2 regions of the Pseudomonas sp. CBS genome follow, and region 1 is predicted to be linked to the other one. Evidence: predicted binding sites of a transcription regulator. Region 1 holds the regulator's gene; the other holds the start of a gene.
The links. Region 1 encodes sigma-54, which starts transcription at its own class of promoters, with help from an activator protein. Its sites were predicted from a motif close to ANTGGCATNNANNTTGCTNT; they were not measured.

Region 1 (3,416 bases):
CTCGACCGTGCCGGGCGCAAGAAAGAGCTGGAAAGCCTGCTGCAGGAATTCCACATCAACCACATTCGCGACAACCTCGGCATGAGCCTTTCCGGCGGCGAGCGTCGTCGTGTGGAAATCGCCCGCGCCCTGGCCACTGCGCCGAAGTTCATCCTGCTGGACGAACCCTTCGCCGGTGTCGACCCGATCTCGGTCGGTGACATCAAGCAGATCATCCATCACCTCAAGGCCAAGGGCATCGGTGTATTGATCACCGACCACAACGTCCGCGAGACCCTCGATATCTGCGAAACCGCCTATATCGTGAACGATGGACAGCTGATTGCCGAAGGTGACTCCGCCACTATCCTGGCCAACGAACTGGTCAAGGAAGTGTATCTGGGTCACGAGTTCCGCCTGTAAACACGGTGGTATCAGGCCATTCGCCATGGAGCGCGGTAGTCAATAAAAACCTCAGTATTTTTATTGTTACCGCGCTCTAGGCAAAGCCCCCGATATCAGGCATATAATTTGCTTATGTTTGGCGCTCACGCGCCCTGTCGTGGATGGCGCATTGCGCCGGCGAATAAGGTGTTAAGCCCCTGCCATGAAACCATCGCTAGTCCTGAGAATGGGCCAGCAGCTGACGATGACACCGCAGCTGCAACAGGCCATCCGCCTGCTCCAATTGTCGACCCTGGACCTGCAACAGGAAATCCAGGAGGCCCTGGAGTCCAATCCGATGCTCGAACGCCAGGAAGAAGGCGACGACTTCGATAATGCAGACCCGCTGGCCGACAACATCGAGCAAAAGCCCAACCCCGACGTACAGGAACCCTCCTACCAGGAAACCGCCCCCACGGTGGATAACCTTGAGGAAGGCGAATGGAACGAACGCATTCCCAACGAGCTTCCCGTGGACACGGCCTGGGAAGACGTCTACCAGACCAGCGCCAGCAGCCTGCCGAGCAATGATGATGACGAGTGGGACTTCACCACCCGCACGTCCGCCGGCGAGAGCCTGCAGAGCCATTTGCTCTGGCAACTGAACCTGGCCCCGATGTCCGACACCGATCGCCTGATCGCCGTGACCCTGATCGATTGCATCAACAACCAGGGCTACCTGGACGAGACCCTTGAGGAGATCCTTGAGGCCTTCGATCCGGAACTGGACATCGAACTGGACGAAATCGAAGCCGTCCTGCACCGCATCCAGCAATTCGAGCCCGCCGGCATCGGCGCCCGCACCCTCAGCGAGTGCCTGTTGCTGCAACTGCGCCAATTGCCGGCCAAAACCCCCTGGCTGGCCGAAGCGCAGCGCCTGGTTACCGACTACATCGATTTGCTGGGCAGCCGCGACTACAGCCAGCTGATGCGCCGCATGAAGCTCAAGGAAGATGACCTGCGCCAGATCATCGAGCTGGTGCAGAGCCTCAACCCACGCCCGGGCTCGCAGATCGAGTCCAGCGAAGCCGAATACGTCGTGCCCGACGTCATCGTGCGCAAGGACAATGAGCGGTGGCTGGTGGAGCTGAACCAGGAATCGGTGCCACGCCTGCGGGTCAATCCGCAATACGCAGGTTTTGTGCGCCGCGCCGACACCAGCGCCGATAACACCTTCATGCGTAACCAACTGCAGGAAGCCCGCTGGTTCATCAAGAGCCTGCAAAGCCGCAACGAAACCCTGATGAAAGTCGCCACCCAGATCGTCGAGCACCAGCGCGGCTTCCTGGAATACGGCGATGAAGCAATGAAGCCGCTGGTACTGCACGACATCGCCGAGGCGGTGGGCATGCACGAATCAACGATTTCTCGGGTGACCACGCAAAAATTCATGCATACCCCACGGGGTATTTATGAGCTGAAATACTTTTTCTCCAGCCACGTCAGCACCTCCGAAGGCGGCGAATGCTCGTCCACGGCGATCCGCGCGATCATCAAAAAACTGGTTGCCGCGGAAAATCAGAAAAAGCCGTTGAGTGACAGCAAGATCGCTGGTTTACTGGAGGCACAAGGCATTCAGGTCGCCCGTCGAACCGTCGCCAAGTACCGCGAGTCCCTTGGGATCGCGCCTTCCAGCGAGCGTAAGCGTTTGATGTAACGGGCGGGCCATAGCGTTCCAGTGGCGGGTATTCCTACCCGCCGCTTTATGCACTGGCAACGAAGGAGAAGCTGTATGCAAGTCAACATCAGTGGACACCATGTAGAAGTCACCACTCCATTGCGCGAATACGTCGAGCTGAAGCTGAAGAAGCTTGAGGGCCATTTCGACAAGATCACCAACGTGCAGGTCATCATGAAGGTCGACAAGCTTCAGCAGAAAATCGAAGCGACACTTCAGATACCTGGTGGCGAAGTGGTCGCCAATGCCGAACATGAAGACATGTATGCATCAATCGACTTGCTCACAGACAAGCTTGACCGCCAACTTAAAAAGCATAAGGAAAAGCAGCAGAGCCTTCTTCAAGGCACTGGCCGCTAACACTCCCCACCCATGATCCGACTTGAAACCATCCTGACCCCCGGCCGTTCCCTCGTGAACGTGCCGGGCGGCAGTAAAAAGCGCGCCCTCGAACAAATTGCCAACCTGATCGGCCGCGAAGTGCCCGAAATGGATACGCAAGATGTGTACGAGGCTCTGATCGCCCGTGAAAAGCTCGGCTCAACCGGCTTTGGCAACGGCATCGCCATTCCTCACTGCCGCCTGCAAGGCTGTGAGTCTCCAGTCAGCGCCCTGCTGCACCTGGACGCCCCTATCGATTTCGACGCCATCGACGGCGCCCCGGTTGACCTGCTGTTTGTACTGCTGGTCCCCCAAGCCGCCACCGATGCGCACCTGGAACTGCTTCGGCAGATCGCCAGCATGCTCGACCGCAAAGAAGTTCGCGACAAACTGCGCAGCGCCCCCAGCAATGAGGCGCTCTACCAGGTCGTCCTGGATGAACAAAACGGGCAGTAATCATGCGTTTGATCATCGTCAGCGGCCGTTCCGGCTCAGGTAAAAGCACGGCCCTCAATGTTCTTGAGGACAACGGCTTCTATTGCATCGATAACCTGCCCGCTGGCCTGCTGCCTGAACTGGCGGAACGCGCACTGATTCATACCGAGCTGGCTCAACCGCTGGTCGCCGTTTCGATCGACGCCCGCAACCTGCCCAGCCACCTCACTCGTTTCCCGGAACTGCTCGAAGAAGTACGGGCCAAGCACATCCATTGCGATGTGCTGTACCTGGACGCCGATGAAGAGACGCTGCTCAAGCGCTTCTCCGAAACCCGTCGCCGCCACCCGCTGAGCAGCCCGCATCGTTCCCTGGCCGAAGCCATCGAGGACGAGACCAAACTGCTGGGGCCGATCATTGACCTGGCCGACCTCAAGATCAACACCACCAACCTGAACCTGTATCAACTGCGGGATGCGATCAAGCTGCGCCTGCTGAA
Region 2 (3,416 bases), 1.4 Mb from region 1:
AACGGCAGCGTTTGTACGTCGATGCCAGCAATTTCCAGCGGCTCGTCTTCAGCGGCATCCGGGTGACGGATGTCGATGATGATCTGACCGGCCAGAGCCTCGCTGACTTCTTCGATCTGCAAATCCTGGCCCAATTCGTCGATAACCCGATCGATCGGCACCAGCTTGGCGTTCTCAAGCGCTCGCTCGAGAACGGCCATGTCGAACTGTTGTTCTTCGTACTCCACGCGGTTGCGTTTGGCGTGGGTCTTGGGGTTCACCGAGATGACCCCGCAATATTCCGGCATGTGCTTGGCGAAATCCGCCGTGCCGATCTGGGTCGCCAGGTCGATGATGTCTTGCTTGTGACTGGCGATCAGCGGGCGCAATACCAGCTTCTCGGTCACAGAGTCGATCAACGACAGATTCGGCAGGGTCTGGCTGGACACCTGGGAAATCGCTTCACCGGTGACCAGTGCGTCGATTTCCAGCCGATCCGCGATTCGGGACGCAGCGCGCAACATCATACGCTTCAATACTACGCCCATATGACTGTTATCGACTTTCCCGAGAATTTCTCCCAGGACTTCCTCGAACGGGACGCTGACAAACAGCACCCGTTGCGAGCTGCCGTACTTCTTCCAGATGTAATGCGCGACTTCCATCACGCCCAATTCGTGTGCACGCCCGCCCAGGTTAAAGAAGCAGAAGTGGCTCATCAGCCCGCGGCGCATGATCTGGTAGGCCGCCACGGTGGAATCGAAACCGCCGGACATCAAGACCAGGGTCTGTTCCAGGGCGCCCAGCGGGTAGCCGCCGATGCTGTCGTGCTGGCTGTGGATCACGAACAACCGTTGGTCGCGAATTTCCATCCGCACTTCAATTTGCGGCGCTTTCAGGGAAATTCCGGCGGCGCCGCACTCGCGACGCAGCTTGCTGCCCACGTATTTCTCGACATCCATGGAGCTGAACGGGTGCTTGCCGGCGCGTTTGCAACGCACCGAAAAAACCTTGCCCGCCAGCACTTCGCCGTAGTGCTGTTTGCACTTTTCGGTGATGTCGTCGAAGTCACCCAGCGGGTACTCGTCGACCTGCAGGAAATGCGCGATGCCCGGCACGCAGCTCAGGCGCTCGGTCATGTCCTTCAAGGCCTTGGGGTCTGTGAGGCGGGTTTCCAGCTCGAGATTGTCCCACACACCGTTCACCACCACAGCCGGGTCCAGATCGCGGAGCACGGCACGGATGTTCTTGGCCAATTGACGGATGAAACGCATCCGTACCGGTCGGCTCTTGATGGTGATCTCGGGGAAGACTTTAACGATTAATTTCATGAAAACAGCGCGCGCAGGCCCAGCCGAAAAAGGGGGCGCGGATTATAGCGGAAATCGCTCAAGGTTTAACCAGTTAATATGCATCGAACCTTTCGCGCACCAAAACGGGTCATAAACGAAAATTCGCGCTACATTGCGGTGCGCATTTTCTTCCGCTTCAGCGGATTGCACCTTTATAGGGGCGTTTTTGTGGCAAAAAACCCATGTCGGGGCACTGGCATGCAATTTGCTCTCTTGTGAGGCAGGTTGCCTTGGTCGAGTATTCGCGCCGGCATCACCCACATTCTAAGGGCTACTCCACTACCCCAGCCCGAAGCCACCCGGAGGACACTATGTCGAAGTCGGTTCAACTCATCAAAGATCATGACGTCAAATGGATTGATCTGCGCTTCACGGACACCAAAGGCACTCAGCACCACGTGACCATGCCGGCTCGCGACGCGCTGGATGACGCCTTCTTCGAAGAAGGCAAAATGTTCGACGGCTCCTCCATTGCTGGCTGGAAAGGCATCGAAGCTTCCGACATGATCCTGATGCCGGACGACAGCACTGCCGTACTCGACCCGTTCACCGAAGACCCAACGCTGATCATCGTCTGCGACGTGATCGAGCCTTCGACCATGCAAGGCTACGACCGTGACCCACGTGCGATCGCCAAGCGCGCCGAGGAATACCTGAAGTCGACCGGTATCGGTGACACCGTATTCGTAGGTCCGGAACCAGAATTCTTCATCTTTGATTCGGTCAAGTTCAAGTCCGACATCTCTGGCTCCATGTTCAAAATCTTCTCCGAACAAGGTTCGTGGATGTCCGACCAGGACGTGGAAGGCGGCAACAAAGGCCACCGTCCAGGTATCAAAGGCGGCTACTTCCCGGTTCCTCCGTTCGACCACGACCACGAAATCCGTACCTCCATGTGCAACGCCATGGAAGAGATGGGCCTGGTCATCGAAGTTCACCACCACGAAGTGGCAACTGCCGGCCAAAACGAAATCGGTGTGAAGTTCAACACCCTGGTTGCCAAGGCTGACGAAGTACAGACCCTGAAGTACTGCGTACACAACGTGGCTGATGCCTACGGCCGTACCGCTACCTTCATGCCTAAGCCTCTGTACGGCGATAACGGTTCGGGTATGCACGTTCACCTGTCCATCGCCAAAGAAGGCAAGAACACCTTCGCTGGCGAAGGTTATGCCGGCCTATCCGACACCGCCCTGTACTTCATCGGCGGTATCATCAAGCACGGTAAGGCCCTGAACGGCTTCACCAACCCGTCGACCAACTCCTACAAGCGTCTGGTCCCAGGTTTCGAAGCGCCAGTGATGCTGGCCTACTCGGCTCGCAACCGTTCCGCCTCGATCCGTATTCCTTACGTGTCCAGCCCTCGCGCTCGCCGTATCGAAGCCCGTTTCCCGGATCCGGCAGCCAACCCGTACCTGGCCTTCGCTGCCCTGGTCATGGCCGGCCTGGACGGTATCCAGAACAAGATTCACCCAGGCGACGCCGCCGACAAAAACTTGTACGACCTGCCGCCTGAAGAGGCCAAAGAGATCCCACAAGTGTGCGGCAGCCTGAAAGAAGCCCTGGAAGAGCTGGACAAGGGCCGTGCGTTCCTGACCAAAGGCGGCGTGTTCAGCGACGACTTTATCGATGCCTACATCGCCCTGAAAAGCGAAGAAGAAATCAAGGTTCGTACCTTCGTACACCCACTGGAATACGAGCTGTACTACAGCTGCTGATCCGGTAGCGCTGCTTAACGTGGCGTGATGAAAAAGGGCCTCCTTCGGGAGGTCTTTTTTTTGCCCGCAAAACCCTGTGGGAGCGGGCTTGCCCGCGAAAAATCCAAAGGCGCCGCATTTCTTCAATATTTACGCGTTATCGTTAACGACCTTCGCGAGCAAGCTCGCGCCTACAGAAGAGGGTTCTGCCTTGAAATTCAAACTTGGGTTCATCTTGCTGGCCATCAGCGCCAATGTATTCGCAGCACCACCCACTCTCGCCCCACTGCTCGACAGCATCGCCGAACGCCTGGCGATTGCCGACCAGGTGGCCCTGAGCAAATGGGACAGCCACAAGCCCGTCGAGGACCGTGCGCGGGAGCAGGAC

Region 2: glnA (glutamate--ammonia ligase) is a predicted target of sigma-54. The motif match lies at 1,524-1,543, and genes of this name have one in related genera.

What each region holds. Positions count from the first base shown of each region.
Region 1 covers NZ_CP102929.1:3,311,167-3,314,582, forward strand. The annotation lists gene lptB (LPS export ABC transporter ATP-binding protein) at 1-402, shown strand, start outside; gene NVB75_RS15040 (RNA polymerase factor sigma-54) at 587-2,080, shown strand; gene hpf (ribosome hibernation-promoting factor, HPF/YfiA family) at 2,156-2,461, shown strand; gene ptsN (PTS IIA-like nitrogen regulatory protein PtsN) at 2,474-2,938, shown strand; gene rapZ (RNase adapter RapZ) at 2,941-3,416, shown strand, end outside.
Region 2 covers NZ_CP102929.1:4,760,355-4,763,770, reverse strand. The annotation lists gene thiI (tRNA uracil 4-sulfurtransferase ThiI) at 1-1,310, opposite strand, end outside; gene glnA (glutamate--ammonia ligase) at 1,643-3,049, shown strand; gene NVB75_RS21835 (chorismate mutase) at 3,240-3,416, shown strand, end outside.